DNA from 3 places in the Anaerolentibacter hominis genome. Region 2 is predicted to be linked to each of the others. Evidence: a T-box and tRNA genes for the amino acid it is inferred to sense, from the RefSeq annotation. Region 2 holds a T-box; the other regions hold tRNA genes.
The links. A T-box is a leader RNA that pairs with one kind of tRNA and senses whether it is charged. The one in region 2 lies ahead of thrS (threonine--tRNA ligase), so its partner is inferred to be a tRNA-Thr.
Positions count from the first base shown of each region.

Region 1: it encodes a tRNA-Thr, which carries the amino acid that the T-box ahead of thrS (threonine--tRNA ligase) is inferred to sense. The anticodon was not compared.
Region 3: it encodes a tRNA-Thr, which carries the amino acid that the T-box ahead of thrS (threonine--tRNA ligase) is inferred to sense. The anticodon was not compared.

Region 1 covers NZ_JAWDIX010000002.1:173,222-183,759, forward strand. Annotated here, with positions in the region: gene cysS (cysteine--tRNA ligase) at 1-1,200, shown strand, start outside; gene ABCW47_RS10000 (Mini-ribonuclease 3) at 1,185-1,640, shown strand; gene rlmB (23S rRNA (guanosine(2251)-2'-O)-methyltransferase RlmB) at 2,007-2,780, shown strand; gene ABCW47_RS10010 (NYN domain-containing protein) at 2,780-3,307, shown strand; gene ABCW47_RS10015 (sigma-70 family RNA polymerase sigma factor) at 3,324-3,926, shown strand; tRNA gene ABCW47_RS10020 (tRNA-Thr) at 3,994-4,066, shown strand; gene ABCW47_RS10025 (BRO family protein) at 4,224-4,475, opposite strand; gene ABCW47_RS10030 (hypothetical protein) at 4,444-4,617, opposite strand; gene ABCW47_RS10035 (Ltp family lipoprotein) at 4,740-5,552, opposite strand; gene ABCW47_RS10040 (immunoglobulin-like domain-containing protein) at 5,650-6,756, opposite strand; gene ABCW47_RS10045 (hypothetical protein) at 6,805-7,398, opposite strand; gene ABCW47_RS10050 (ABC transporter ATP-binding protein) at 8,023-8,721, shown strand; gene ABCW47_RS10055 (COG1361 S-layer family protein) at 8,699-10,538, shown strand, end outside.
Region 2 covers NZ_JAWDIX010000001.1:699,509-710,046, reverse strand. Annotated here, with positions in the region: gene ABCW47_RS03135 (RNA degradosome polyphosphate kinase) at 1-2,080, shown strand, start outside; gene ABCW47_RS03130 (hypothetical protein) at 2,183-2,839, opposite strand; gene ABCW47_RS03125 (sigma-70 family RNA polymerase sigma factor) at 2,841-3,356, opposite strand; gene rplT (50S ribosomal protein L20) at 3,476-3,832, opposite strand; gene rpmI (50S ribosomal protein L35) at 3,855-4,052, opposite strand; gene infC (translation initiation factor IF-3) at 4,190-4,684, opposite strand; gene thrS (threonine--tRNA ligase) at 5,267-7,225, opposite strand; T-box leader at 7,342-7,538, opposite strand; gene ABCW47_RS03100 (GNAT family N-acetyltransferase) at 7,635-8,144, opposite strand; gene ABCW47_RS03095 (C-GCAxxG-C-C family protein) at 8,171-8,635, opposite strand; gene ABCW47_RS03090 (Gx transporter family protein) at 8,610-9,146, opposite strand; gene ABCW47_RS03085 (NusG domain II-containing protein) at 9,151-9,498, opposite strand; gene ABCW47_RS03080 (hypothetical protein) at 9,928-10,221, shown strand; gene ABCW47_RS03075 (heavy metal translocating P-type ATPase) at 10,488-10,538, opposite strand, start outside.
Region 3 covers NZ_JAWDIX010000001.1:1,843,396-1,853,933, forward strand. Annotated here, with positions in the region: gene ABCW47_RS08545 (bifunctional folylpolyglutamate synthase/dihydrofolate synthase) at 1-423, opposite strand, end outside; gene ABCW47_RS08550 (putative ABC transporter permease) at 644-1,051, shown strand; gene ABCW47_RS08555 (GNAT family N-acetyltransferase) at 1,313-2,587, shown strand; gene ABCW47_RS08560 (hypothetical protein) at 2,627-3,145, opposite strand; gene ABCW47_RS08565 (DNA alkylation repair protein) at 3,234-3,974, opposite strand; gene ABCW47_RS08570 (hypothetical protein) at 3,996-4,460, opposite strand; gene iolC (5-dehydro-2-deoxygluconokinase) at 4,615-5,643, opposite strand; tRNA gene ABCW47_RS08580 (tRNA-Thr) at 5,978-6,050, shown strand; gene ABCW47_RS08585 (collagen-like protein) at 6,149-7,468, opposite strand; gene ABCW47_RS08590 (DUF6506 family protein) at 7,530-7,835, opposite strand; gene ABCW47_RS08595 (hypothetical protein) at 8,031-8,318, opposite strand; gene ABCW47_RS08600 (RNA dependent RNA polymerase) at 8,524-10,538, shown strand, end outside.

The DNA.
Region 1 (10,538 bases), on a different contig from region 2:
ACGGATGTAGATGACAAGATTATCAAAAAGGCCAACGAGGAAGGTGTATCTGCATCCGAAATTTCGGAACGGTTTATTAAGGAGTGCCTTAAGGATATGGAGGGCATGAATATTAAGCCTGCTACTACACATCCGAAGGCGACGGAAGAAATCGATGGAATGATTGATTTGATCTCCACCCTGATTGACAAAGGCTATGCATATGCAAAAAATGGGACGGTATATTACCGGACCAGACAGTTTAAAGATTATGGGAAGCTTTCCAAGAAAAACATTGACGATCTGGAAGCCGGAATTCGTATTGCAGTAGATGATGAGAAGGAAGACCCGATGGATTTCGTGCTCTGGAAACCGAAAAAAGAGGGTGAACCCGCATGGCAGTCTCCCTGGGGTGAGGGAAGGCCGGGATGGCATATTGAGTGCTCCGAGATGAGCAAACGGTATCTGGGTGAACAGATTGATATTCACGCCGGCGGCGAGGATCTGATCTTCCCCCATCATGAGAATGAGATTGCACAGAGTGAGGCGGCAAGCGGAAAGGAATTCTCCAAATACTGGCTGCACAATGGTTTCCTGAATATCGACAATAAGAAAATGTCCAAATCGGAGGGCAACTTCTTTACGGTAAGAGAGATTGGCGAGCAGTATCCGCTGCAGGTGCTCCGGTTCTTCATGCTGAGCGCTCATTACAGGAGCCCGCTGAATTTCAGCCGTGATCTGATGGAATCATCCAGCAATGGTCTGGAGAGAATCCTCACAGCGGTGAGAAATATGGAATATCTGCTTGAAAAAGCGCAGGACCGGGAACATAATCCGGAGGATGAAAGTATCTTAGCTCAGCTTACTGAGCTGACCAATAAATTTGAAGCTGCCATGGATGATGACTTTAATACGGCAGATGCTATTTCCGCTGTATTTGAGATGGTTAAGATGGCAAACTCCACGCTGACTGCGGATACTGCAAAATCAGTGATCCAGGCGGTGTACGATAAGATGAATCAGCTGTGCGACGTTCTGGGCATTATCACCAAGCAGGAAGAAGAACTCCTGGACGACGACATTGAGGCGCTGATTGAAGAAAGACAGCAGGCCAGAAAGAATAAGAATTTTGCACGGGCCGACGAGATCCGGAATATTCTCCTGGACAAGGGGATTGTACTGGAAGACACAAGAGAAGGAGTAAAATGGAAGAGAGCGTAAACGAGAATCACTTGATTACGTATTTAAAAGAGCAATTTAACCTACCGGAAACGGATATTCGGATGTATTCTCCCCTGACGCTTGCATTTATCGGGGATGGTATTTATGATTTGCTTATTCGAACGATGATTGTGGAACAGGGCAATGCGCCGGTGAACCGCCTGCACAAGCGGGTCAGTTCGCTGGTGAAGGCCCCGACCCAGATGCGGCTTATGCTGCTGCTGGAACCACTGCTTCGGGAAGATGAGCGCGGCGTATACAAAAGGGGGCGTAACGCCAAGTCTTATACCGTAGCCCAGAATGCAAGCGTAACTGAGTACAGAGTCGCCACAGGGTTTGAAGCCCTGTGCGGCTACTTGTACCTGACCGATCAGATGGACCGTTTGCTGGAATTAATAAAGACCGGTTTAGAGAAGCTGGCGGCTGAGCCGCAGTGCTAAACGGAGCCTGTTTCGAAAGAGCACAGAGCCTTTCGAAAGAAATAAATAGAAGGATAAAGCGGAAGTGGAATTCATAAGAATCCCTTCCGTTTTTGATTTAAATAGTGTAAGCTGTAAGAAACGGACAGTCTTTTATCATGGAAGTAGATAAGACTCCCACCTTTATAGGTGGTGAGTAAATAACAAATTTGTCTTGGTGGGAGCCCAGTCTCCTTCCAAGATAAAGCCTCCGGCGGAATGCAGAGCCGCACAGATGTATTATGTCATGCAAAGCATGACGAGCGGCTCGCAGCAAGTACGCCGAGGCGTACTTGAAGGGAAAGAAGGCGAACTGTCCAGGAAAAAACAGGAGTGATACAATCAGATATGAATAAAGAAGACAGAAAACCGGCAGAAAACGAAACTGTGAATGAACAGAAGTATGAGGGAAGAAATGTAGTATTGGAGGCTTTCCGAGCGGGAAAGACGATTGATAAATTATATATTCAGGACGGCAGCCAGGACGGGCCGATCAAGTCGATTCTTCGGGAGGCGAGAAAACAGGATACACTGGTTTCTTTTGTCAAGAAGGAGAGGCTGGATCAGATCTCCGAAACAGGAAGGCATCAGGGAGTGATTGCTATTGCGGCAGCCTACTATTACAGCGAGCTGGATGACATTTTCAAGAAGGCGGAAGAAAAGGGGGAGCCTCCTTTTATCATTCTCCTTGATAATATAGAAGATCCACACAACCTGGGGGCAATCATCCGGACGGCGAATCTGGCCGGTGCGCATGGCGTCATTATTCCAAAAAGAAGAGCGGTGGGCCTGACCGGCACAGTGGCCAGAGCCTCGGCCGGAGCCATTCACTACGTGCCGGTGGTGAAGGTCACCAACCTGGGCAATACAATGGAGGAGCTTAAGAAACGGGGAGTCTGGTTTGTATGCGCGGATATGGATGGGGATCTTATGTATGATCTGAATCTGACCGGGCCGATCGGGCTTGTGATCGGCAGCGAGGGCGAGGGCGTGGGACGTCTGGTAAAAGAAAAATGTGATATGGCGGCCCGTATTCCGATGAAAGGAGATATAGATTCTCTGAATGCATCTGTTGCCGCCGGTGTACTCTCCTATGAAATTGTACGGCAAAGGATGAGGTAATGGCGGGCAAAAACTATTTGCTGGTAGATGGATATAATATTATCTTTGCATGGGAAGACTTAAGGGAGTTGGCGCAGGAGAATCTGGAGGCGGCCAGAGGGAAGCTTGCTGACGCCCTGTGCAACTACCAGGGCTTTATTCAGGATGAGGTGATTCTGGTCTTTGACGGCCACAAGGTGCCCGGCAATCCTGGAAGCGTATACCGGTATCACAACATTCACATCATCTATACAAAAGAGGCGGAGACGGCGGATCAGTATATAGAGATGGCGTCCCGGAGGATAGAAGGAAAATATAATGTGCGTGTTGCCACTTCCGACGGGCTGGAGCAGGTGATTATTCTGGGCGCGGGGGCTACCCGCGTATCTGCCAGGGAATTGAAAAAAGAACTGGAAGAGAGTGAAAAGATAATCCGTGAGAAGTATCTGGCGAAAACGACGGGCAAGCGGAACAGTCTGCTGGACAATCTCTCCCCGGAGATGGCCAGGTGGATGGAAGAATTGCGGCTGAAGGAGACGAAGCACTGAGGAGGTACAGGACGACATGCAGCAGGCGGGGCACTTCGAGGCATACAGAGAATGCAGCGATGAGGAGATCGTAGAGAGAATCCATGCCGGTGATACACACGGAGTGGATTACATTCTGGAAAAATATAAAAACATGGTCCGTCAGAAAGCCAGAACCCTTTATCTGATCGGCGGAGATAAGGAAGATTTGATTCAGGAAGGGATGATTGGCCTGTATAAAGCGATCCGGGGCTATAACAGGGAGAAGGAGAGCAGTTTTGCTACCTTTGCCAACCTGTGTGTTACCAGGCAGCTGTACAGTGCGATCCGCATTTCCAACCGGATGAAATACAGCCCGCTGAATAATTACGTGGCGCTGTCGGATATGGAGCAGCTGGACGCCTATCAGAGTCCGGAAGAAATCATGCTGGACAAGGAGAAAACCAACCGAATCGAGGATGAACTGAAAAAACGGCTTAGCCCGCTGGAAAAGCAGGTTATGGACTACTACATTAACGACATGAAATATACGGAGATCGCAGCGGTTCTCGGCAAGGAGCCGAAGGCTATCGACAATGCCCTGCAGAGGATTAAGATTAAACTGCGTGATGTTTTAAAAAATATTGAAAAAACCTCTTGATTTTTTTGGGACTTAACTTTATAATAGGCAATGCGTGATTGTTCCGTAAATCATACGCAATATGTTTGCTGCTGTGGCACAGGTGGTAGCGCACCTCATTGGTAGTGAGGAGGTCACGGGTCCGAGTCCCGTCAGCAGCTTGTTAAAACCCTTGTATTTACAAGGGTTTTTATTTTTCGTGTTGCATTTCGTGCAATTTGTTAGTTCTTTTTTGTTCACGCTCTACCTGTTTGATGCTTTTTGCTGGTGTAGGCAAGCCTTCAGGCATTGTACCACCAAGTTCGCTGATCGTTTGCCTCACTTTACTGCCAACTTTATTTCTTTTTGTGGATCGCCATTTTGGACTATTAAATAGCAGGCATAGCGCGATAATTCATAATCCTCTATTTCGCGTTCAGCACCCGAACCTATGTTTATCATTTTGCCAACTTCGGCAAAATGGTCTGAAGTATTGTTTCCGCTATTGAAACAGGCATCTTTTGCTTTGTTAATTACATTTTCAAATCTACGCCATTGTTTATATGCTAACGACTTGTAGCTCTCTGGCATACCAGAACTCTTCTCCGAATCTGTTTATGTGTTTTATTGAATCAAATAAGGTTTCGGTATAATTACTCTTTTCTTCTTCCGTAAGGGCCCTTGAAAGAACTCTGTCCGAGAAATCATTTAATTTTTCTTGAAAATCATCCAAATATATCTACCTCTTTTCTTTTAAACTGGATATTTATGTATTAACCGCTCCCATTGATATAGGAGCGGTTCAGATTAGATTTAATTATTAAAATCGATATTTATGTTCTGATCTATTCTGCGTCAATACCCATTTGCCTCAGCACCATATACCGCCTGTTTATGGGTAAATCCTTCGAATTCTAACTGCTCGACCAGACCGTTTTTAGAAAAAGATGTAAATTTTAAATATTCTTTCGCTTTTAAGGCTGCCTGTTCATTCCAGTCCGCCCCGCAATTCTCCACGGCCTTCACAGCATTTTTGTTAGAAAATCCCTCAAATTCCAATTGAGCCACTAAACCGTCATAGGAGAACGCTGAAAAGTCCAGATATGACTTTGCTTTTTTCTGAGCCTGCTCTGCCCAGTCTGCCCCGCAGTTCTCTGCACCATAAACAGCTTCTTCATGTGTAAAACCCTCAAATTCCAGCTGTTCAATCAGACCTTTCCGGGAAAAAGCGGTAAACTGTAAATAAGATTCTGCTTTTTTTACAGCATTTTTCTGTCCCATTGTAATATTGGAATCATCGTTTTCTTTTTTCTCTTCCTTCTTCTCTGTCTTCTTTTTGTCATCATCCTTATTGGCATCAGCCTTTTCATCTGCCGGGTCAACCTTGCTTTCTGAATCTTTCCCATCATCCAGGGGATCTGAACTATCATCTCCCTTTGCATTGTTGTCTGCCACATTAGGCGCATCGACAGGCTTGACCGAATCATCACCTTTTCCGCCAGCCCCCAGAGCCGCGGCGATAATAATTATAGCCACAATCGCGATGATCCACTTAAAAAAACCACCGCTTTTTTGCTTTTTTCCGCATTGCGGACAGATTTTCGCTTCATATGGTATCCGCATTCCGCAATTTTTACATAACTTAATAACAGGTTTTTCCTTACTCAAACTATTCCCTCCTCATTTGTTTTTGATTGCTGTTCGTACTTCTATTATAAAGCAGAAGCGAGGAGAAAGAAAGCACAAAGAGGACGAGCAAGATGCCTTATTCTATTTGAAATTCCCTGCTTATTCTGCCGATCGCCGTTCCCTCCAGGTCTTCCTCGTCATTTGTAAATATTACCTGGGATACCCGATATTTCCCGGGCTCCATAACATATCCCCGCCGCTTGGGATCAATGATACAGCAGACACTTTCACCAGGTTCTATCGGATAGCGGAACCAGCCGTTTTCATAGTAAATAGGCTCTTTTGTGACCACATCGTACCAGGTTCCGTCGATTTCACATTCCAGAGTGATATTCACAAAACAGGAGACCGGTTGATCCGTTTCGTTATATAGCGTGACGAGGATAGCAGAATGATTTTTATATTCCTGATAGCTGGAAAGTTCCATGTAAAAGCCGCTTGGTTCCGGCAGGACATAACGATTCGATATGCCTTTGCGGGCTGTTCTTTCTTCTTCCAGTTCATCTTTATCTCTGACCGGGATGCTGTTCTCCCAACATATGTTATCTGAGTCAATTAAATTTTCTGTGAGCCATTTTTCTTTTTCTTTTGTAAGTCTGGCTGCCTTCATGTCCAAAATGCCGAATCGCTTCCTGTAAACGGAATCGTGAGGGAGCAGCTCAATCAGATCTTCCTTGTCCCGGTCGATCAGGATATTGCCGGTCCAGGACACATAGATAGTATCCGGGTGGGAGAAGGCATATTCCTTCAGCCTGGCTGCCAGCTGTTGCCCGGGATCATGATCCGCATTCATCCAGTCCTGCCTTTGCAGATCGTAGTCCTGGACCAGATCAGCGTTTTCCCTGAGTTCAATCCAGGGAAAAGGAAGAAGATTCTGCTTAAGCCAGGTATACGCTTCTTTACCCAGAGATTTATATTCCATGTAATAACGCTTTGCTTCCGGATCAAATGCTACATCGCCGAATGCCAGCTCTCTGCTGATTACCTTGCGGATGAGAGGGGACCGGACAAAGCCATTTTCCTGTAATGGCATGGTCAGATCCAGAGGCTGTGCTTTATGGTAAGAGTCCATTTTTGCTTCCAGACGGTTTTGAAAGACAGGCAGAAAGGTTCCCTGACGGTATATCAGAAAAACTACCAGTACAATGAAAACAAATAGGATAGGAAGAAGTAATTTCTTCATTTCAGATAGTGTCACCTCTTTCGAAAATCAGTATGGAGAATTGCCGGATTACTGTCTATGAAGCGTATTATTTAACACCCGCAGTGTAGTTTTAAAATCGGAATTCTGATCCTGTGACAGTTCATCAGCCTTATTTATAAAATTCATATATTCCGATTCTGTCAACTGGGCTTGTATGAACTGGAGGGAAAGCATTAATATAATCATATCATCGCCGGCCGTATAGTTTTCCTCAGGAAGAGGAATCTCTAAAAATTTTTCCGTGATATATTTGCCGGCGTCTGCTCTGTCTAATAGTTCTGACAAGCCATTGAATATACCCTTGACCTGTATAAGCCCCTGCAGGGGAGTATCGAAATAGTATAGATTTGCATTATACGGATAGGCCAGTACCAGTTCTAATAGTTGATCTGTCGGTATATCATGAAGCAGGTCTTCTGGTATGACAAATAACTGCTGCCTCTCAGCGGCAGAAGCAGCGTTTAACCATTCGGGTGAGTTTCGGTCATAGGGAAACCGGTACACACCAGTCTGTGAATCAAACCAGTCAGAGGCTGGCTTACTATGAAAAAGCATGATTGCAGTAATCGGTATAAGCAAAAGTATGGTAATTGAAATAAATCGTCGTCTTATTTTGAACATGTTATCTCACTTACGAGTTCAGCCTTGATCATAAATGGTTTCAGGTTGAGGGGGCATTTTGATTTTTACAATTAAGATACAATCAATCGCTACAATAAAATGGATGGGAGTGTTTCTATAAAGAAATGAAAGATTAGTTTTTTTTATTTTAAAACATGAATTTGTCATAATATGGGCAGATGGGTGATGAAAACTAAGAATACGAAGGTAAAGAAATCTCCATGAAGAAGAATATTTTTTCGTGGAATTTTTACAAATATCTCAGATTTTTAACAGTTTTGTAAATGTTTTGTCCTTGCTTTCCTATTAATAAGAGATATACTGGAAGCGTGGCATTTTTGTGTGATTCAGGTCGTATATTGCGCCAAATTCACTTAAGAAAATCATAAGAATTTTATCCGCGCATTATTAAGTAATGTTCTTTATAATGAACACATGGTATGCCGGGCTGTTTTGTGATATTATTAGGGACGGAGCAATCTGCATAACAAACGGCGGCATGCTTCGCAGGCCGTCTTATCGTAATCGCAAAGAGGAGGAGGTGTTTTTTTGGCGGAGACAGAAGGAAAAAAAGTGAAGAATAATAAGATTATTCAAGTAAAAAATGTCCGAAAGGTCTACCGGATGGGTGAAGAAAAAATTGTCGCGGTAGACGATGTTAGCTTCGAGATTGAAAAAGGCGAATTTTGCTGTCTTCTGGGTACTTCCGGTTCCGGTAAATCTACCTTGCTGAATCTGATGGCGGGAATCGAGAAGTCAACCAGCGGCCAGATTATTATAAAGGGACAGGACGTACTGAAAATGAATGAAAATAAACTGGCCAGATTTCGACAGGATAATCTGGGTTTTGTTTTTCAGTCGTACAATCTGATGAATTCCATGACGGCGCTGGAGAATGTGGAATTTCCGCTTATTTTTAAACGGGTTCCCCCGAAGAAGAGGGAGAAGCTGGCCAGGAAGATTCTGGTGGAGGTTGGACTGGGCAACCGTCTGAACCATAAACCAAAGGAAATGAGTGGTGGTCAGCAGCAGCGTGTGGGTATTGCAAGGGCTTTTGTGACCAGGCCGGAGATTGTGTTTGCCGATGAGCCTACCGGCAACCTGGATACCCATACCACAATGGAAGTTATGGATCTGATTAAGGGAATTGCCAAGCGAAACAGTCAGACGATCATCATGGTAACCCATGACCCGCGGCTGGCGAAGTACGCGGATAAAATTATACATATCCTGGATGGAACGATTCAGAATATTGAGATAAATCAAGACGTCATCAATGAGAAAGTAGAGGGAGCAGAGAATGAACAAGTGGAAGTTAGCTAAGAGACTGGGGGTACTCCTCCTTGCCATGACGATGGTGATGGGAAATTTTGCGACGGCAAGTGCTTCGATGCCCACACCCGAGCCAGCCATTACATATTCAAAAGTTGTACCAACCATGACTGTAACGCCGGGTGAAACCGTACATGTTACACTGCCGATCTGGATTCAGGGGCAGAGCATCGCGAATCCGTATATTTCCTTTGAGATGGAAGGAGTTCCTGCCAAAATTACATCTGATTTTAAGTTAACGCAGTATGGCAAGGAGGCTACGGTGCCGCTGTTCGGACAGATGGACTTGGATTTCGATATGCAGATCAATGAGACGGCAGGCAAAGGTACATATAATATGTATTTAAAAATTGAGGGAAATGCCTCATCCTCCAGTTCTCCCATATCTTTGAAGGTTCCGATCCCATTCCGCATTAAAGTGGATCAGGCCAAGAAGGCTCCCGATCTGGTAGCTGAGGCGATTAACAACGAGAGCGGAATCCGTCCCGGAGATTCCATGACACTGAATTTCAATATCAATAACTACGGTGATCTGGATGCAAAAAAAGTTAAAGTGTCCCTCCCTGATGTAGATACGGCAGGGCTGCTTCCTGAATATGAAAAAGGGTCATTGTCCCAGGGCACGATCAAGGGAGGCGGAAGCACGGAGGTCAGTCTGGACTACACGGTCTCCAATTATGCAACTGCGGGCTTAAAAACAATTAACATCAATATTGACTATGAAGATAATGACGGCAAGACTTACACGACAACTGCAAAGGCATATGTAGAGATTATCGACGCTGCAGGCGGCAAGGATTCACCGGACCTGATTATCAAGAGTGTGAAGCAGAGCCCGGCTGCGCCCAACGCGGGCGGCATGGTAGTCATGTCTTTTGTGCTGGAGAATAAAGGTACGTCTGACGCATACAAGATCAAACTGACACCGTCAGGCCTGGCTGCCAATACGTTCAGTCCGGTATCTTCTGATCCGTACATTTATATTGAATCTCTGAAATCCGGCAAGAAAAAGACGGTTACAATGAAGTTTAATGTTTCAAAGGATGTGGCTGACGGATTAAACACCATTACCATGGGCATCAGCTATGAGACGTTAAACGGTACCGCAGTGGACGGCGGAACTTCTACCCTGTATGTGAGAAATGTGGTGGCAGATGAGCTGTCCGGCACACCGAAGCTGATTGTAAGCAAGTACGATCTGGGTGATCAGACGTTAAAGGCAGGGGACACCTTCACCTTTAAATATGACATTTTAAATACACACAGCAATATTTCCGCAAATAACATCAAGGTTACCATTTCTTCCGAGGAAAATGTATTTTCACCGTCGGAAGGTGCGAACAGCTTTTATATCAAGTCCATGAAACCGGGTGAAACGGTACATGAGACTGTAAATCTGAAAATTAAATTTGACTGTACGACCAAGGCGTATCCGCTGAAGATTTCCTTCCAGTATGAATATGAGGGGATGCCTCAGCTGAAAGATCAGCTCAATACCGGCATTACGTTTGATGAGACAATTTCTCTGCAGGTATCAGAAAATGCCAGACCGAATGTAAGTAATATCGTGGTAGGTCCCTGGGATACACCGGTGGCCGGAGAGCCTACTTCTGTGAGCTTTGATTTTTATAATATGGGCAAGGCTGCTTTGAGCAATGTTACTGCTAAGGTGGAGAGCGATTTCTTCCAGCCGTCTTCTGACATGACCTGGATCGGCAATGTAGAGCCGGGGGCAGGAGATACCTATGAGGTGGAAGTGGTTGCACCGATGGCTGGAGAAGGAACCGGTACGCTTGTTCTTACCTATG
Region 2 (10,538 bases):
CAGGGATAAAGCGATCCCTCTGTTGGAGCGGCTGAAATTTTTAAGCATCACTGCCTCGAACCTGGACGAATTTTTTATGATCCGTGTCGCCTCCCTCCGGGATATGGTAAACGCCGATTATACCAAGAGGGATATCGCCGGCCTCACCCCGATGGAACAGCTGGAACAGATCAATATTAAGACCCATGAGTTTGTAGCCAGCCAGTACAGTACTTACAACCGTTCTTTCCTGCCCCAGCTGAAATTGCAGAATATCCATGCGGTATCTCATTTTGAGGATCTGACGCCGGAGCAGAGTGAATTCGTGGACCGGTATTTTCAGGATACGGTTTATCCGGTACTTACCCCTATGGCAGTAGATTCCTCCCGTCCGTTCCCTCTGATTCGGAATAAAACGCTGAACATCGGAGCATTGATCCAGGATATCAAGTCGGACAGGGAATATGAATTTGCTACCGTTCAGGTTCCAGCCGTACTGCCCCGGATTGTTCCTCTGCCCAATGCCGACGGAGAAGAGGGCTTTACGTTTATTCTTCTGGAGCAGTTAATCGAAAAGAATATTCAAAAGCTGTTTTTAAATTATAAAGTAATCTGCGCCTATCCATACCGGATCATGAGGAATGCCGATTTAACCATTGATGAGGAAGAAGCGGCCGATCTGCTCATGGAGATCGAAAAGCAGCTGAAGAAACGTCAGTGGGGTGAAGTAATCCGGCTGGAAGTGGAGGAAGGAATCAACAAACAGCTGCTGAAAATTCTCAGAAGAGAACTGGGTGTGAAGGAAAGTGATGTCTTTAAAATCAACGGCCCTCTGGATCTGACCTTCCTGATGAAACTCCATGGTCTGAAAGGATTCTCCCATCTTCGTGAGAAAGCCTTCCTGCCTCAGCCCGTGATGGCTCTGGAAACCAGGGATGGAGAAGATATTTTCGCCAAGATCCGTCAGGGAGATATTCTGCTGCACCATCCATACCAGACCTTTGATCCGGTGGTGGATTTTGTCCGCCAGGCTGCCAGGGATAAAGATGTCCTTGCGATCAAGCAGACTCTTTACCGGGTCAGCAGCAATTCCCCGATCATCGCCTCGTTAGCCCAGGCTGCTGAAAATGGGAAGCAGGTCACGGTTCTGGTCGAACTGAAAGCCCGGTTTGATGAGGAGAATAATATTCTGTGGGCCAGAAAGCTGGAACAGGCGGGCTGCCATGTTATCTATGGCCTGCTGGGCCTGAAAACTCACAGCAAGATTACCCTGGTTGTCCGGAAGGAAGACGACGGTATCCGCCGTTATGTCCATCTGGGAACCGGAAACTATAATGATTCCACCGCCAAACTCTACACCGATACCGGTCTGCTGACCTGTTCCGTGCCCATCGGCGAGGATGCAACGGCAGTCTTTAATATGCTCTCCGGCTACTCGGAGCCGGCGTCCTGGAGAAGACTTGCTATCGCACCCCTCTGGCTTCGGGACCGTTTTCTCTCCCTGATCCGCCGGGAGGCAGAAAACGCCAGGGCCGGGAAACCCGCCAGGATCATCGCGAAGATGAACTCTCTCTGCGATCCGATCATTATATCGGCCCTCTATGAAGCATCCCATGCGGGGGTCTCCATCTCTCTGATCATCCGCGGTATCTGCTGCCTGAAAACAGGGATTCCCCAGATCAGTGAAACTATTACCGTTCATTCCATCGTGGGAACCTTCCTGGAGCATGCCAGAATCTTTTATTTCGAGAATAACGGCAGCAGTGAAATTTATATGGGAAGTGCGGACTGGATGCCCAGAAATTTAGATAAGCGGGTAGAGATTCTCTTCCCGATTGAAGATGAGCACCTGAAAAAACAGGTCATGGAAATCCTGACGGTCCAGCTGGCGGACAATGTAAAAGCCCAGATTCTCCAGCCGGACGGTTCCTATGAAAAGATTGACAAGCGCGGAAAAGTTCTGGTGAATTCTCAGGATTATTTCTGTCAGAAAGCCATTCATGAAAATAAGCTTCGCAAAGAGCTGGAAGAAGATGAAGCGGTTCATATTTTTGTGCCCTTAACCCATGAGAGCATTGATATGGTTGACGATGTGGATTAAACAGCTTATGCCGCAAAACAATCAAACCGGACTGCTAAAAAAGCAGTCCGGTTTCTATTTTATTCACAAATATAGTGTTACTATCTTAACGTCTTTTATCTGCTATACTTCCGGTTCATAGACCCAGAATTCTCCATCTACCTCAACTAAAATCCAGTCTCCGTCCCACTCATAAACTGACATATCGGCTGTACCTTCCCCGCTATCCATCTTCATGTCTTCGTTCAGGCTGCCTATCCTGGTCAGGTTTTCCTCCTGAACCGCTTCCGGAGACTCCGACGCCAGGCTGTAGCTCTTTCCTCCGAATTCAATCTGCTGCCGGGGCTGCATCACATTGCCCGCATCCTGAGCCGTATCCTGCTCCAGTTCTCCCTTTTCTTCCAGCTCTGATGTTACACTGTCAGAGGCTCCGCTGTCTGCTTCGGATTTGCTCTGATCAATAGAATTTTCCATATTCTCCATAGGCGCATCCTTCCGGGCCGGAGTGAGAATCCGATAAGCACCTGCCAAAATCACAATGCCCAGGCAGGCCGCGGCTAAAATTCCTGCGAACGCCCTTCTGTATCCGTGCGAACCCCTTCTCTCATGCGTTTGGGGCTGCTGCGCATAGTCTTCTCCGGAGCTTTCTGCCTCCTGCATTTTCGCTTTCGTCCGTTCCATCAGAGACGCCCCTGCGCCGATCCGGTCATTCGCCTTCTTGTAGGAGTCCATCGCCCTGGCATAATCAAATGTACTGTTTTTTTCTGACCACTCTGCCATATCAGCCACGCCCCTTTCCAGAATTATCCGCATCCTCTGATTTTTTCAGTTCCTTTTCCAAAAGCCGTCTTCCCCGAAAGAGAAGAGATTTTACCGTATCCTCTTTGCAGCCCAGCACTTGGGCAATCCAGAGCACCGGCATCTGCTCATAATAAAACAGATGGATCACATCCCGGTATTTGACAGGCAGGTTTAAAACAGCCAGGTAAGTTTCATTCTCCAGCTTTGTTTCAATCCCTCCCAGCGCACCGTCCGTCAGTCTGCTCAAATCATCCATCGTACACACACGCCGTCGCCAGGCGCTTGTCAGCAGAGTATTGCTGCAGTTGATCGTCACCCGGAGAAGCCATGCTTTCCGGTGTTCCTCACTCTCAAAGGGCTTGGAATTCATCATATATTTAACGAAAACGTCCTGATAGACATCCTCCGCGTCTTCTTTTTTTCTCGTTCGTGCCAGGGCGACCTTATATACCATATCGCCATACTGCTCCAACACTTCATCAATCCGATCGTTCATGCCGCGGCTGCCGCCCTCCTCTCAATCTTAATACTTCGCATATCACCAAAAAGTTGCGTATGTAAAAACGGAAGCTGTCTTATAAAAAGGCGGCTCCCGTTCTGATTCTTTGTTCAGTCTTATGCAATTTTGGATTTGGCAACTTCCGCCAATGCGGTAAATCCTTCCGCATCACTCACTGCCAGCTCAGCCAGTATTTTTCTGTTGATATCAATCTCAGCTAATTTCAAACCATACATAAATTTGCTGTAGGAAAGGCCGTTCATTCTTGCAGCAGCATTGATTCTTGCGATCCAAAGCTGTCTGAACTGTCTCTTTCTCTCTTTTCTACCTGAAAAAGATGTATTCAGAGCGCGCATTACAGACTGCTTTGCTACTCTGTACTGTTTGGATCTGGCACCTCTGTACCCTTTTGCTAATTTTAAAACTCTATTATGTCTTTTTCTGGCGTTCATTCCGCCTTTTACTCTTGCCATAATTTAACTCCTCCTTGAAACCTTACAGATATGGTAAAATCTTCTTCATATTCTTTACATTAGTAGCATCAGTAATTGTAGCTTTTCTAAGATTTCTCTTTCTCTTCTGAGATTTCTTCGTTAAGATATGGCTCTTATATGCTTTCATTCTTTTTAACTTACCTGTACCTGTTTTTTTGAATCGTTTCGCAGCGGCCCTGCTTGTCTTCATTTTTGGCATGATGGTTCCTCCTTCATTATTCTTCGACAGCCTTCTCCACAGGGAGAGGCCATTCGCCATGAATCCTTATAATTTCTGTAAAACGCTCAGCATCACTGAGCCATCAGACTATCCGTATCACCGGATACCCTTCTATGTTAACGTTTTTGTGTTAAAAACATTATCATACTTCTTCCTTCCAGCTTCGGCGGTTTATCCACAACAGAAATATCCTGTACCAGACTGTAAAACTTATCCAGAATCTTTTTGCCGCTGGCCATATGCGCCATCTCTCTTCCGCGGAAACGGAGTGCAACCTTAACCCGGTCCCCTTTATCCAGGAACTTTCTGGCCTGACTTACCTTCGTATTCAAGTCATTCTCATCAATATTGGGAGACAATCTGATCTCTTTTACTTCCGTGACCTTCTGTTTCTTCTTGGCATCCTTTTCTTTTCTGGCAAGCTCATATTTGTACTTACCATAGTCAATGATTTTACACACCGGCGGTTTTGCTGTGGGAGCTATCTTAACCAAATCAAGATTGGCTTCCTGAGCCAGTTTGTATGCATCTCTTGCGGACAAAATACCCAACTGCTCTCCGTTCTCACCGATCAAACGGACTTCCCTGTCTCTGATCTGCTCATTAATCATTAATTCGCTAATTGTAGTGCACCTCCATAAATTCTTCCATCTCCGGGTTGAGCTGTGCGTTTCGGATATATTAGTAAAATAAAAAAATGCGGATAACAAGTATCCACATCCATTCTGAACAGAAAACCTCCAAAAGGCATCTGCCGTCTACGAATATTAACCCGAGTCATCTCGAACATCTCTGTTCTTATGCTGAGGTGAGAGTGGACACTCTGCTTTGTTTTCCAAATACGTTCACAGCACTATTTATTATAAAGTACCATACATCATATGTCAATAGGGATATTTTATAACTTCGAGTCATGCTGAATTAAAATAGAAACGCCGATCGGAAGCTTGCTTCCGGAGAGGCAGTTTCTATTTTAATTCTATGTGACGACAGTCACATAGCGAATAAACGCTGCGCGTTTGTGAGCTTGCATGACTCGTATAACATATACACCACAGAATCCAAGCAGAAACGCCGATCGGAAGCTTGCTTCCGGAGAAGCAGTTTCTATTTTAATTCTATGTGACGACAGTCACATAGCGAATAAACGCTGCGCGTTTGTGAGCTTGCATGACTCGATTAATATCTAACTTCTATTTCTCTTCTACTTCTATTTTCCTGATTTCCTTTGTCCGGATCTCCTTACAGATATCAGAAATAAACTCCGCCAGTGCTTTCTGTCCCTCGTCGCCCTTAAACCGGCTTCTCACGGACACTACCTTCTCTTCTTCCTCTTTCTGCCCCACAATCAGCATATAAGGAACTCGGGCCAGTCTGGTCTCACGGATCTTGTAGCCGATCTTCTCGCTTCTCTCATCCACCGTACAGAGAATGCCATTCTCTTTCATCTCTGCAGCAACCTGATTCGCATAGTCATGGTATTTTTCGGAGATAGGAAGCACTCTTACCTGTTCCGGACAGAGCCAGGTCGGGAACAATCCGGCATATTTTTCAATCAGCCATGCCAGGGTTCTCTCATAACAGCCCATTGAAGTTCTGTGGATAATATAAGGCCGTTTCTTCTCCCCGTCTGCATCCGTAAAGCTCATATCAAAACGTTCCGCCAGGAACATATCCAGCTGGATCGTAATCATCGTATCTTCTTTGCCGTAAACATTTTTCGCCTGGATATCCAGCTTCGGGCCGTAGAACGCAGCTTCGCCCTCTGCTTCCGTAAATTTCACTCCCAGATGATTTAAGATCTGGCGCATCTTATCCTGGACATCATTCCAGGTCTCTTCGTTGCCCAGGTACTTATCCTGATGATTGGGGTCCCATTTGGAGAACCGATAGGTCACATCCTCCTCCAGCCCCAAAGTCCGCAGACAGTACATCGCAAGGTCCAGACATCCCTTGAATTCCTCATCAATCTGATCCGGTCTGACCACCAGATGTCCCTCGGAAATCGTAAACTGGCGCACGCGTGTCAGCCCGTGCATTTCCCCGGACTCCTCATTTCTGAAAAGCGTTGAAGTCTCACCGTAACGGCACGGCAGATCCCGGTAGCTCTTCGGACTCTGTTTATAGACATAATACTGGAACGGACAGGTCATCGGACGGAGTGCAAATACTTCTGACTCCGGATCTTCCTCATCTCCCAGCACAAACATTCCTTCTTTATAGTGGCCCCAGTGATCGGAAATGACATACAAGTCTTTCTTTGCCATGAGCGGAGTCTTGGTTCTCATATAGCCCCGTTTCTCTTCCTCATCCTCGATCCACCTCTGCAGGGTCTGTATCATCTTGGCGCCCTTGGGCATCAGAAGGGGCAGTCCCTGTCCGATCACATCCACTGTAGTAAAGAGTTCCATCTCCCTGCCCAGTTTATTGTGATCTCTCTTCTTTACCTCTGCCAGATAATTTAAGTACTCTTCCAGCTCGGCTTTCTTGGTGTAAGCGGTACCGTATACTCTTGTCAGCATTTTATTTTTCTCACTGCCTCTCCAGTACGCACCGGAGGATGAGGTTAATTTAAATGCTTTCAGCGGCTTGGTGCTCATCAGATGAGGCCCCGCGCACAGATCGGTAAAATCTCCCTGGCTGTAGAAGGAAATAACTGCATCTTCCGGAAGATCCTGAATTAGCTCTACTTTGTAAGGCTCCCCCTTTTCCTGCATAAAGGCAATCGCCTCTTCTCTTGGCAGGGTAAAGCGGGTAATTTCCTTCCCTTCTTTAATAATTTTCTTCATCTCAGCTTCGATCTTATCCAGTGCAGCCCGGTCCAGACTTTCGCAGTCAAAATCATAGTAAAATCCGGTGTCAATCGAAGGCCCGATTGCAAGCTTTGCCTCCGGATAAAGACGTTTAACCGCCTCGGCCAGTACATGGGACGCGGTGTGGCGGTAAGCCGCCTTTCCGGCCTCATCCTCAAAGGTAAGAATATTCAGCTGGCAGTCCTGATCTACCACTGTTCTCAGATCCACAACTTTGCCGTCAATCTCTCCCGCACAGGCAACCCTGGCAAGCCCCTCGCTTAAATCAGCCGCGATGTCAATGACGGACATCTCTTTATCATATTCTTTTACTGATCCATCCTTTAATGTTATCTTCATGATTTCCCTCCATAATAAATTCATTTATACAAATCTCTTCCGCCGGAATAAGTTGAAAGTTTGGAGAACTTTCCCATGCAATAAAAAACCCGTCTCTTTCGGCAGTTCAATCTGTCAAAAGGGACGGGAATATTCCCGCGGTTCCACCCTCGTTGGTATCATAATACCCGGCTTCATTCAGATGATAACGGAATCACCGGGCTCATTCAGCCACTCCAAGATGGTTTTCAAACCATTCCGAAGGAGATGTCGCACCAACCCATCCCTCTCTGCACTTCTTCTCTGGTCCTACTCTTCTCTTCAACGTTTTTTATTATTTAAATTGCACTACTAATTATATCATCGTCAGATCGTTTGTCAAGCAGGGGCTGCCCGCCGGTTTTCTCCCGGCAGGAAGGCTTCTCCCGCTCTATGCCCTAAGCTTTTTCTCCATAATATAATCATCCATCACAAAGCCATTGCCGATATCCGCCACCTGGGTCCGCATAACCTCAAAACCCTTCTTTTTATAGACGGCTATCGTATGGTCATTATACCGGTTTACCGTGAGCCAGATCGCATTCAGCCCCCTCGCAAGGCACAGTCCTTCCAGAAAAGCAAAGGCTTGGCTTGCAAATCCTCTCCCTCTGTACTCTTTTTTCAGATACAGCTTACTGAGAAAAAGCTTACCCTCATCGCCGTCACTGCGGATTCCTGTATAGCCGATATCCGTTCCATCCAGTCTCATAAAAAAATACTCGTATCCCTGATGTTCCACCTGATCTGTCATAGCCGGGTAAGACTGAAATTTCTCAACCATATAATCAATCTGCTCCGGAGTCAGAATGGAAACGAAAAATTCGTGCCACACTTCATTCGCAATTTCTGCCAGATGGTGCAGGGAAGCCTCTCCCTGTACCGGTATGAATTCAAGCGCCATGCTGTCATTCCTTCTTTCTGTCTAATTTACTCCTCTGTCTGTTTCAGAAGAACCCGATCTATAATATCAGCAGCATCCAGTACCAGCTGTGCACAGGGACGTTTTTCATAAAATTCCTTGTTTCTTTCATCCGGTTTTGTATTGGATGTATCCTCATTCTCGTCCAGCCCCAGCAATTCCCGACAGACAATACTTCCCGCTGTCTCCCTGAACTCATTCACCATCTGCTGAACCACTGCGTAGTTGTGCTGCTTTGCCTCTTTATCCGCGCTGTCCGTGCTTCCGGTTGCCAGTCCTGCCACCATGCACATACCGGTTACCGCTCCGCAGGCTCCTCTCATACGCCCGATTCCTCCTCCAAAGGAAGAAGCAACCCGAAGCGCTGTCTCCTCATCCACGCCAAACAGATCGCTGTACGCCGCAAATACGGCCTGTGAGCAGTTATACCCCTGTTTAAATAAACTGTCAACCTTTGCTTTTCTCGATGTCATTTTCATTCTCCTCTCTTTCTGTCACATTATATATTTTTAATCTTTTATAAATCTCATTGCTCAGAATACCTACCACCAGGCCCGTTACCACTCCTGATACCAGAAGCACCGGAAAATACCCCATCAGGCTCCTGCTCTTTAAGACCACAATAGCAACAAGCAGCTGGCCCACATTGTGAAACACGCCGCCTGCTATGCTGACGCCCAGCATAGAAAACAAACCTGTCTTTTTCAGCACTGCCATTACACAAAAACTTAGGAGGCCTCCGCCCAGGCTGTAAAGAGCTGACGCCATGCCTCCAAATGTAAATCCGGCCAGAAGAATCCGGATAATCATCAAAATAAACGCATCTCTTGCCGACATCAGATATAACGCCGTCATAATGACAATATTGGCCAGGCCCAGCTTGATTCCCGGCACCGGCACCGGCAGTGGAAAAATGCTCTCCAGAAATCCGAACAAAAAGGCCAGCGCAATCAAAAGACCATAGGTAGATATTTTTTTCGCCACAGGCTCACTCCCCTTCAATCTGTACAATAACCTTATTCGGAAGACATACCAGCATCTGACCGTCTCCCTTGATCTTTCCCTGCTTCACGCACAATTTGTCCGGGCAGTCCGCTGACTCCATATATACTTCCCCCGCTTCGATAACCAGGACATTTTCTCCTGTTCCGCTATAGATTATCTCTCGCCGGTCCTCCTTTAGGGAATATCGTCCCTTCTCCGTTCCATCTATGTATACAACTGCTTCCTGTCCCGGTCCAAGCCACCCTTTGCCGAGAAATATCATTCCGGTGAACAGGGCCGCAGCCAGTATGACACCGGCCAGAATCCAGTCGTTTCGACGCTTTTTATTCATCTGCTGCTCCCAATATATTAAGTGCCCCTACGGAAAGCTGAAACTAGCCTCTTCGTGGCCTTTACGGGTTGCTTTCCTCTGGCTTCGCTTACGGAAAGCTGAAACTAGCCTCTTCGTGGCTTTTACGGGTTGCTTTCCTCTGGCTTCGCTTACGGAAAGCTGAAACTAGCCTCTTCGTGGCTTTTACGGGTTGCTTTCCTCTGGCTTCGCTTACGGAAAGCTGAAACTAGCCTCTTCGTGGCCTTTACGGGTTGCTTTCCTCTGGCTTCGCCTACGGAAAGCTGAAACTAGCCTCTTCGAGGCTAGTTTCATCATACCATATTGGGTCGATACTTGTCATAAGTTTATAGAAATTTTCCTTTTCTTTTTCCAGGAAAGGAATTATAATTAAAAAAAGGAACATACTAATTTCTGGAAAGGAAGATGATTATGAAAAAATTTTTCAAATTTGTCGCCGGAACCGTATCCGTTGCAGCCATTGCTGGTGCTGTCGTTTACTTTTTGAATAAAAGAGCTGCTAATGACCATTTGTATGATGAAGATTTTGATGATGACCCGGATGATGAAGACGACGATGACGATGCAGGTGATCGGGGTTATGTAACTCTGCAGGCGGAAGAAGAAGCTCTTGAGGAAGCACTGGATCAGCTGACGGATGAACTGGAAGATGAGACAGATGCTGTTCCTGATAATGACGGCGAAGAGAAACCGGCCGCAGAATAATACTGTATGGAAAAAGACCGGACTCATAAGAGTAAAATTTACGAGGTGCTGCAAATGCGGCACCTCGTTTTCTGTCTAACCTTTCTGTTTCCACTTTATTCAAGTACGCCTCGGCGTACTTGCTGCGAGCCGCACATCATGCTTTGCATGACATCATACATCTGTGCGGCTCTGCATTCCGCTGGAGGCTTTATCTTGGAAGGAGACTGGGCTCCCACCAAGACAAATTTGTTATTTACTCACCACCTATAGAGGGGGAGTCTTATCTACTTCCATGATAAAAAAGCAGAATTGATAATCACAAGGACTGATCCTGC
Region 3 (10,538 bases), 1.1 Mb from region 2:
GTCACAGTCCTGATCCAGAAAAAACAGAAATCCCATTGCAGTCTCAATCTCAAAAACAGTCGGCTGAGGGTCCATTTTCTCTGCTGCCTCCTTCACCCGCTCCACATACCGGGCCGTCTCCGCCTCTGTGATATAGCGGGTGTTTATCCGGCCGCCCATCTGCTCCGTAATCTGAAGCCGCTCGCGGTATTCAAAAATAGTAGGCGAGATGTACCGTCCCGCCTTCCTGCCTGCTGCTGCCAGCATAAAACTCATAAACGCGGCGCTGGAGCCCTTGCCGTTGGTACCGGCCACGTGTACAAAGTTCAGTTTATTCTGGGGATTTCCCAAACGTTCCATTAATTCTCTCATCGTATCCAGTCCCAGCACGCTGCCGGACCTGGATGCAGCCTCGATATACTCCATCGCTTCCTGGTATGTCATGATATGCCTCCAACAGACAGTAGTCTTTTTTATTTTTTTAAACAGCCGCGGCTTAAGCAGCAATCAAATATAATTGTTTGCATACCTGCCCGTGAAACTATTTTTTAATCAATTTTACATATTCTTTTTCTCAGTGCAGATACTATGAAAAAGGTTACTGTCTCTAATACAGAAACAGAATAAAGCCACCGAAATCAACGCTCAGAAAGGAACAATACCTATGAAAAAATGCTTTGCAACCGACTTTCTCCGCTGCGGCTTATCCGGCTGGTGTTTCGAATGTTTTTTCACCGGTCTGCACTCTGTCATCCACAAGGAAGATCCAAAGCTTCTTTGCCGCACATCCGTCTGGATGTTTCCCATTTACGGTATGGCAGCCGTTCTTTCCCCGGTCTGCAAGGGCCTGAAAAACAAACACTGCAGCAAAATGCTTCGGGGAACAATTTATACCCTCTGCATTTTTACCGGTGAGTTTGTCACCGGCAAGCTTTTAAAACGCCATGAAGCCTGTCCCTGGGATTACAGCCAGGCAAAGTTAAATCTGCAGGGTGTTGTACGCCTGGACTATGCCCCTCTGTGGTTTCTGGTCGGACTCTACTATGAGAATCTGCTCTCTGCAGAAAGCTGATTAAGCACAGTCCTTCACAGGTTCTTACCCTCAAACGTCCTTCCTTTAAACTTCATATGAAATGAACCGGCTTTATTCTAGCATATTTTTTACTGATTAGCATCAGGGAAAAATCCAGGATAAAGCCGGTTTTCATGATATATCTGAAGAATTTGTAAAATAACACAATAAAAAATCTTTTTTCTATTAAAACTTTAGTAAATCTGCTATACTATACACGTGAGTAAAAAAGTAAAGATACAGAGAGAAGGATTTGCTTTTATGGATTACGTATTTAAAGCTGTTTTATTTGATATGGATGGTGTGCTGGTTGACAGTGAGCCCCTTCATACACAGGCTCATGTGGAAACTATGGCATCCCTTGGATATAAACTGGACCCGTCGTTCGTCTATGAGCATTTTATCGGCGCTACCCCAAGGGCCGTTTTCGAGAGTTTGATTGAAACGTTTCATATTCCTATGGACTGGAGGGATCTGGAGTTAAAGGCTCATGGCACCATGGAGCGTTTATATAAAGAGCAGGGAGTTCCTCCTATCCCCCACGTCGTGGATCTGATACGGGATCTGCATAAACACGGCATTAAGATAGCGATTGCGTCTTCCTCTCCGGCAGAACAAATAGAACATACCATAGAAGATCTGCACCTTCAGCCCTACATAGATGCTTATGTAAGCGGTACGATGGTTGCGCGCAGCAAACCGGAACCGGATATTTTTCTGGAGGCTGCCAGATGTGTGGGCGCAGAGCCTGAGGAATGTATGGTGATTGAAGATTCCTGCAACGGTGTGACGGCTGCCTACCGGGCAAACTGTAAATGCATCGGTTTCATTAACCCCCATTCCGGCCCTCAGGACCTTTCCAAAGCGTCTCTTCTTATTGAAAGTTTCTGTGACATTGACTTTGAGTTTATGGAACGGGAATACAGGCGTGCCTGGGGACTTCCCATTGAAATAGGCAGAACCAGGCGGCTGATTATACGGGAGCTTGGAATTGAGGATATTCCCGCACTCCATGATCTTTATGACGATCCCGGTATTGAGCCGTTTCTGGATGAAGCCACAGTCTCCTCAGCCGAGGAAGATACAGAAGTCAGAACCGCCTATATTCAGGAAGCCTACGGCTTCTATGGCTTCGGGCTCTGGGGGATCTTTCTCAAAGACTCCGGTACACTGGTCGGCTACTGCGGCTTTCAAAACACCTCCATCCAGGGTGTTCCTGAAATAGAAGTTTCCTACCTGATACACCGGAACTACAGACGGCAGGGCTACGCCAGGGAATGTATGGAGTATATCCTCTGGTACGGTCATGAAAAGCTGGAGATCGAGCATTTTGCCGCTCTGATTACGCCGGAGAACCTGCCATCTATCCAATTGATTGAGCAGCTGGGCTTTCATCCTGACAGTACCATACCCTATCAGGATCACTGCCAGTATCTGTATCGGCTGGATTATGAAGAAAAACGAAGACTGGAAGCTGCAAAAAAGGCAAAACAGAACCTGTGGAACCAGTCGCCCGTGTACAGAAATATATATTAAAAAAATCCGGGAAATTGTTTCCCGGATTTTTTCATGTTATTAATCAACTCTGGTATTCGTATCTTTATCGAGACGCTCTTCGATTTCATCGCCGGCATCATCAATTGCATTTACAACACCATCTCCGTCATCATCCGCCATAGGCGCATTACTCTTTTTTCCGGTAGTCCCATTTGTTGTGCCATTGACACCGTTTGTACCATTTGTCGTACTATTGGTTCTGCCGTTGGTGCCGTTTGTGGTACCATTTGTGGTTCCGTTCGTACCATTCGTAGTTCCATTTGTGGTTCCGTTTGTTCCATTCGTAGTTCCGTTGGTGGTTCCATTTGTGCCATTTGTTCCATTTGTAGTTCCGTTTGTGGTTCCGTTTGTTCCATTTACACCATTGGTATTGCCGTTAGTATTGTTCTCGGTATTCGGGTCATTTGTTCCAGTACCATTTTCTGTTGTATCCTTATTGGGGTCCATATTTGCATTATCCTCTTTCTTGGAACATGCTGTTAAAACCAGTATACTCAGACAGAAAAGGGCGCATAATACAACTATTCTTTTCTTCATGGAATCGTTTCCTCCTAAAATGAAATTTATTTTACCTGGTTAGTATTCCACGAAAGGTATGAAATATTCTGGTTTTGCCTTTTCCCAGCTACTGCATCCGGCACTGCTTTTTCATTTCCCGGATCATCACTTTTGTATCATCTGATACCTGGTAAGATTCCAGTATTTTCTGCAGGGTTTTATGATAGGTAAATGCATCCAGCTCGTTCTGATGCAGATAGCACAGTGTTTCGTCCGGATATTTTATAAAACACATGCTGAGCAGCCAGGCTGCTGCCATCTGAACATAATACCGCTCCCGGCCTATCTCATCACAGCATTTAAAAATAAAAGGCAGGTAAGCATCCTCTATGTAATAATTGAGCAGCAGAATCAAACCTGCCCGGACTGTAAATTCTCCTTTTGCCGATGTCAGCTCTTGTATATAGTCAAACATATCTTTTTTAAAATATTTTGTCACCTTCATGCCGGCGCAGAAGGAATCACAGACGGCCCAGTTATTGATTTTGGGAAGAAACTCATCTACACAGGTCCGAATGACATCAAATCCCTCTTCCTTTTTCAACAGCCCGATCACCAGTCCCTGAACCATAACCTCCTCGTAGTACGTACTGCCGGCCAGTTTCAGGAACTCCTTCGGCTCCCCTTTGACAATCTCTTTCGCAAGCTTACGCAATATCGGTATCCGTACCCCGATCATATTATCAACACCAGGCACGAGCCTGCTCTGAAAGGCCAGGTATCCTTCATCCTTTAACGCGAAAAGAGACTCAATAAAGAGAGGGTATGTCTCCCTGCTCCAACTCTTTGGTACTGCTGCTTTCTCCATTTCCTCTCATCCTTATGTTTCTTATTTTTCAATTTCAAATTCCAGTAACCCAAATGCTGCCTCAGCTTCCTCACGGGATGCAAGACTGCCGATTATCATACCGGTTTCAGCACCTTCAATTTTGAATAAAAATGTTGTCTCCGTCCCGGCCTCACCCTCAAATTGATAGAGATAATAGGTTGGCGCATCCTCAGGAGCCGCCTCTAAAATATCCACCTCGCTTGATGATGTAATAGCCGTCTCATAGCTGCTATATCCGTCAGGCAGTAAAAAGACGCCGTTTAATATATCTTCGCCGTCCTTTTGAACTGTTATTGTTCCGCTTTCCTGCAGAAGATCATAGCCGTCTGTGGTATCCAATTTTACCTGGATCTTCTCTCCGTTCTCAATCTGAAACGTAAAGGATTTGCTGGAATGACAGGCCGTAAGTGACAGCATTAAAATTAGGCACAGAGATGCCATAAGAATTACTCGTTTTCCTCTCATAAATCGTTCTCCTTCTCCTCAATTTCTATAATTAAACAAAGCATAGCTGGCTTTGTCCTTTTGCGCGAGTGCGCGCCCTGCCGAATGGTTTTGTAAGTACAAAATGGCCTCCGGATTGTCCGGAGGCCAGATCTATTGTTCTAAACCCGCAGCATTATAACGGTGTTACCATATCCCCGTATTTTTCAATTGCTTCTTTTTCAAATGCCTGAAGCTTATCAATAGTCGGCATATCATTGGCGCAGCTCTCGGAAGCCACCAGCATAGCTGCACATGCACTTCCCAGGCTCAGGCAGTTTTTATAAGGAAGCCCCTCAAACATACCCCACAGGAATGCACTGGCATAACCGTCGCCGCCGCCGAAGGACTTAACCAACTCTACCGGGAACGGTTTTGCCCGATAAGATTCTCCGTTGGAGAAGTAAGCATCGGAGCCCTCTTTGCCATGCTTGATAATAACAGCTTTCGCGCCCTGATTAAACCAGTATTCAGCGCTCACCTTATCATCCTCGTTGCCCGGAAGCAGGAACTTCTCAGTCAGAGAAAACTCTTCCCTGGAGCCGATAATAATATCCGCATCTTTTGCAACGATAGAATAATAAACAGCAATCTCATCCTCATTCTTCCAGATATGCGGTCTGTAGTCAATATCAAAGATAACAACTGTGTTGGTTCTCTTTGCAATCGCCAGCGCTTTTAAAATAGCCTCTCTGGACGGGCTCTGGCACAGCGCAGTTCCGGAAAGCAGGATCGCCTTCGCAGATTTAATATATTCTTCGTCAATGTCATCCGTGCTCAGCTGCAGGTCAGCTACATGCTCACGGTACATCATAATGCTGCTCTCCGTCTTACTTAATATCTCTGTAAAAGTAAGTCCGGTATTGTAACCCTTCGGAGCCCTGGTAAGACAGGTCCTGTCAATACCTTCTTCTTTAAAATAACCGTCGATGTAATCACCGAACTGATCCGGGCTGAGTTTGCCGATAAAACCGACTTTTCTGCCAAGACGCTTTGTGCCAACTGCAATATTTCCCGGGGAACCGCCCAAATATTTCATGAAGTAAGTTACATCTGCCGTAGATTTGTAATAGTTCTCTCTGGATGGGTTTAAATCAACTGTGATTCTTCCGACCGGAATAATATCAAGCGGTCTGGTTTCGTCAAATACGATATGGTTACCCATAGTGCACTTCCTTTCTTTTGTTCCGAAATTTTATGTACTGTATTTTAACCCTGCCTCACAGCCGGGTAAAATTCAGATTTTTCCAGAATCCCTGCGGCTCTTATATGCGCAGAGGTTCGTTCCAATTATATACTATTCTAATTTTCAAAGTCAATAAAAACGGGCGAAATTCTTTTGTTACACCATCCTGACGGACATCTTCAGTGTTATCTGGTGATGCTGTTCCAACATTTTTCCAAAAAGGTACTCTATGAGATCATTTTATATATTGATCTTTTACTTTTTATATGGTAGAATGACCAATGCATAAATGAATTAAATGTGTACAATTTGTGCTGGAATAGCTCAGATGGTAGAGCGACGCACTCGTAATGCGTAGGTCGAGGGTTCAAGTCCCTTTTCCAGCTTTCATTAACCCCTGTCTTTTGTATGGCAAAAGACAGGGGTTTCTTTTTACACAGGAACGTTCTCCACACTTTCCTGTGTAAGAACAGAACTCTCCGGTTTATCTTCTCAGCTTATAAATTGCCAGTGTGAGGGTTCCCTCGGTTGTCGGCACAGGACTGTTAAATGTCAGATTAAAGACAGTCTGGCTGGGTACCTCAATAATAAAAGAGACAGAACCGACGGCACTTGCCCTTCCATCTGCATTCTTCATGAAATAAATCCCATACTCGATATGAGCGCTGTTATTATAATAAGGGGTTACCTGCATAAACCCATTTTCCAAATACAGTGCTGTTACTTCATAAAAAATGGCATAGATTCCGGGAGCCAGCGTAATACGGGTTGGATCTGTCAATACAATATTACCGGTAGGGTCTGCAACCGCAGTTCTCATGGGCATTAACTCGGCGTTCGTAAATTGCGCCCCGTAATTGATAAACGAGGCGAAGATATCATTTGGTACTGTTCCCTCCGGACCGGTGGCTCCTGTTGGGCCCGTGGCTCCAGTAGGGCCGGTGGCACCTGTATTTCCCGTAGCTCCGGCAGGGCCCGTTGGGCCGGTTACTCCATTTGCACCAGCAGGACCGGTAGCTCCAGTAGGGCCGCGGTCTCCCGGAAAACCAATCGGGCCGGTAGGGCCTGGTACTCCCCGCTCTCCGGCAGGACCAGTGGCTCCCACAGAACCAGTTGGGCCAGTCGGACCGGTGGCTCCTGTATTTCCCGTAGCTCCGGTAGGGCCCGTTGGGCCCGCAGGACCTGCTGAACCTCTTCCCCCGGGATAACCAACTGGGCCGGTGGGGCCTGGTACTCCCCTCTCCCCAGCAGGACCAGTGGCTCCCGTAGGGCCGGTAAAGCCTCTCGGTCCGGTTGCCCCTGTATTTCCCGCGGGTCCGGTAGGGCCTGTCGCACCAACCGGTCCAGGCATTCCTCTCTCACCTGTACTTCCGGCAGGACCGGTAGGGCCTGGTACTCCCTGCTCTCCGGCAGGACCAGTGGTTCCCGTAGGGCCAGTAAAGCCTCTTGGACCGGTCGCTCCCGTATTTCCCATGGCTCCAGTTGGACCAGCCGCTCCGGTAGGGCCAGGCATTCCTGCCGGGCCTCTCTCTCCTGCCGGGCCGGTTGCACCCGTCATCCCAGCTGCCCCGGCGGGGCCCGTCGGACCACGGTCTCCCGGGAAGCCAATCGGACCGGTTGCTCCTGTATTACCATTCGCACCTGCCGGACCGGCAGGCCCTCGCTCACCTGTTGCCCCAGTCGGCCCTATAGGTCCGGCAGGGCCGGTTGCTCCTGTCGGTCCCTGACAAACCGGACAGCAGTTATCAGCTTGAGTACATCCCGCCATCTCCTCAGAGTATGGTCTGTTCCTATTCCATAACATTTATAATCACCTTATGATACCTTTTGTGATTACACTATGCCCGGAACCGTCCTATAAACACTTATCTGCCGAAAAAACCGGCAAATAACTCGTCCATATCCGCGTCATGGACGATATAACCGACAGCTACTTTATGCTCTGTTAATTCCGCCAGCTCTTTGGCCTTTTCCTGTCCGAAAGCACCGCAAAGCTCAACAGCGCCGAACCCACTCTCTTTCAATTCCACAACCAGTTTCTTCGCTTCCTCATAGTCATTTACCGTACAGATTCTTGTGATCTGTTTCCATGTCTCAAAATCAGCATGATGCTTCTCCGGTTCATAGTGAGCGCCCATCAGGATGAAGGCAAATTTCTTCTTATTTTCCATTTTTCTGTACTCTGCGGAATATCTTACACCGTCTTCTTTTCCTCATACAAATACCAGGCGGCACGGATGTAGCAAACAGATGGCCCGCAACTCTCCTTTTTCATATTTTTTATCTTAGAACCAGCAGTCATAAACAAGCTGCCTTTGCCTTAGTGTATCATGAGGCAATATGTATTTCAATATATCCAGGAACTCCTAATGGAAGAAGCGCTTATCGTTGTTCGGATTGGTACACCAGTTGTTCTTTACTCTGGTAAAATCCGAGCTTTTACATCGGGGACAGACCTCTCTCACAAGCGAAACCTTATCATATGTATACTGTAACTTCTCTGCATCTCTAAAATCAAACCGGTAGCCGCAGTGCCTGCAGCGGCAGGCATACCCTTCCGGTACGCGTTCAATCATCATAATATTTACTCTAATTCCTTCCCTGCTGCCGAATGTGACTTCGCTTTCCCGGCAGTTTATACCATTCTGTACCAAATCAGTTCTTTCTTTTCTTTCTCCCGTTGTTCGAACATCTGTTCTGATATCAGTATATCATGCTCACCTATTTTGTCAATAGCTAAAATTTAATTGGTAAATATTGACATTATGTTTGGATCGTGATATGCTCATTTTACCAAATCAGAACATTTGTTTCATTTCTTGCTTTTCTTGTCCCATGTAAAGGGAAAGGATGAGTTTTATGTTTGCACCTCCATTATATTCTGTGCGGAAATTTCCGCTTTCCTATTTGATTGATCACAACCTTGCCGATACCGGCACCGATTCTGTTTCACCGCTCCGGCTGCGGCTGGAGCCGGAAGAAGAATCTCGTTTTTATGTACAGCAGCAGGATAATCTCCTCTTTCGGCAGATCCGGCTGATTACAGAAGAAACCAGCCGTCACAACCGACATATTATCTTTGTTGACTGTGACGGACAGGGACATAGGCTCGACACGCTCCGGCGCTTGATTTTATATGGATTGAATTTAAACGGAACTCATTTCACGAATGGGGAACGATCCGCCTCCATGGTCCGCACCTCCATCCTCAGCTTTGTGTCGGAAGATATCGCGGATAAGCTTCAGGAAGCCGTCACTCTGGGTGCAGCTCCCAGCAAAAGTGTCCTGTCCAAATGGTACGCCTACCGGGGTCTTATGCTCAGTTCCTGCCACTGTCTGGAACAGTGGTACCCGAAGATCATCATCGTGCCGGACTACTACCGCACGATTCCCGGCCAGCATATCCGCTATGCACAGGACTGTGAATCCACCTTTACAGACAAAGACGGTCGGGAACGCACCTGGGTTCAGAAGGAAATTGCAGAGACAGTCCGCGATATCCGAATCAATGTATTTGACGGCTGCGGCATCCACCATCCTGAGATAACCAGGCAGGTGAAAGAGCTGCTTTCCTGTGATACGGACCCCACGAGTATTCTCTGGAGAGCTCCCTTTATAAAGGGAATGACCCATGAGGCCGACTATGTTGCCTTTCTCACAGAGAGGGGCGTCACCCATATCCGTGATATCTGGGGGACCGCCCATGATATCCGCAAGGAGCCCATGCTGATTCTGTGCGAGTCCATGTATAAAGGAAAGCCCTATTTTCATCGGGACGGCACTGCCGCCGACTGGGATAATTATCTGACGCTCTTCCGGCAGTACCGGCATTCTATCGGTGTCGCCAAATGGAACTTTTCTTCTGAGGAAGAACCCGTATATACCCGGGCCAATTACCAGATTCTGCAGGATCTGGAACTTTCCTATGAGGATTTTGCTTCTCTGGCCGCCGAGAGTATAGAGTGGCTGGAACGGATTATACAGGGAGACGAACTGTATGCCTGCTGCTTTCTGGGGTTGTTCGCAGACCGGAGAAAAGCATTGAATCAGTATACACAGGCCATACTGAAAGATCCCCGAATGTTAAAAGAAGCCGGCGTCCGAAATTACTTTATCTCTCTGGTTGACAAGTACAAGAACGAGTTAAAATGCGGCAAGCTCTGGATAAAGGCGACCTTTAAGTTTCTGGTTCCGGATCTGATCATGCTCATGGAACACATTGGGAATCTGCCTGTAAACGGCTGTCTGGAGGCAGATGAATGTTATGTATCCGCCCACGGCACACCCTGCCGGGGAGACTATCTCATCGAACGCAATCCCCACATCTGCCGTTCTGAGCACACCGTGCTCAGGGCGGAGGATAGTGAAGTCATATCCCGCTACTGCAAAAACCTTGCTAATGTATGTATGATCAACGGTAAAAGTATCACACCGCAGCGGCTGAATGGCGCGGATTTTGACGGGGATCTGGTTTTGGTCGTGGATAATGAAACCATGCTCAAAGGCGTAGACCGGAATGCACCTATTGTCATGGACATTGAGGATAAAATCACTGTATTGGAGGAAGAAGACACGCCTGAAAACCGTCTGCAGGTAATCCTCCGGGGAATGAACTCACTGATCGGCGAGACCAGCAACTGTGCTACCGGTTATCACAATAAATCGCCCCGATCCCCGGAACAGAAGCAAAAATATGATTCTTATGTAGACCTGCTGTCCATTATCAACGGGAAAGCTATCGACTCTGCGAAAACCGGTGTTGTATTTCCCATCCCCAGGCACATTGCGAAATATGGCAAACCGCTGCCCTATTTTATGAAATACGCCGGTCCTTATTATGCCGGTATATCAAAGTTTTCCCGGTCCAAAAGCAA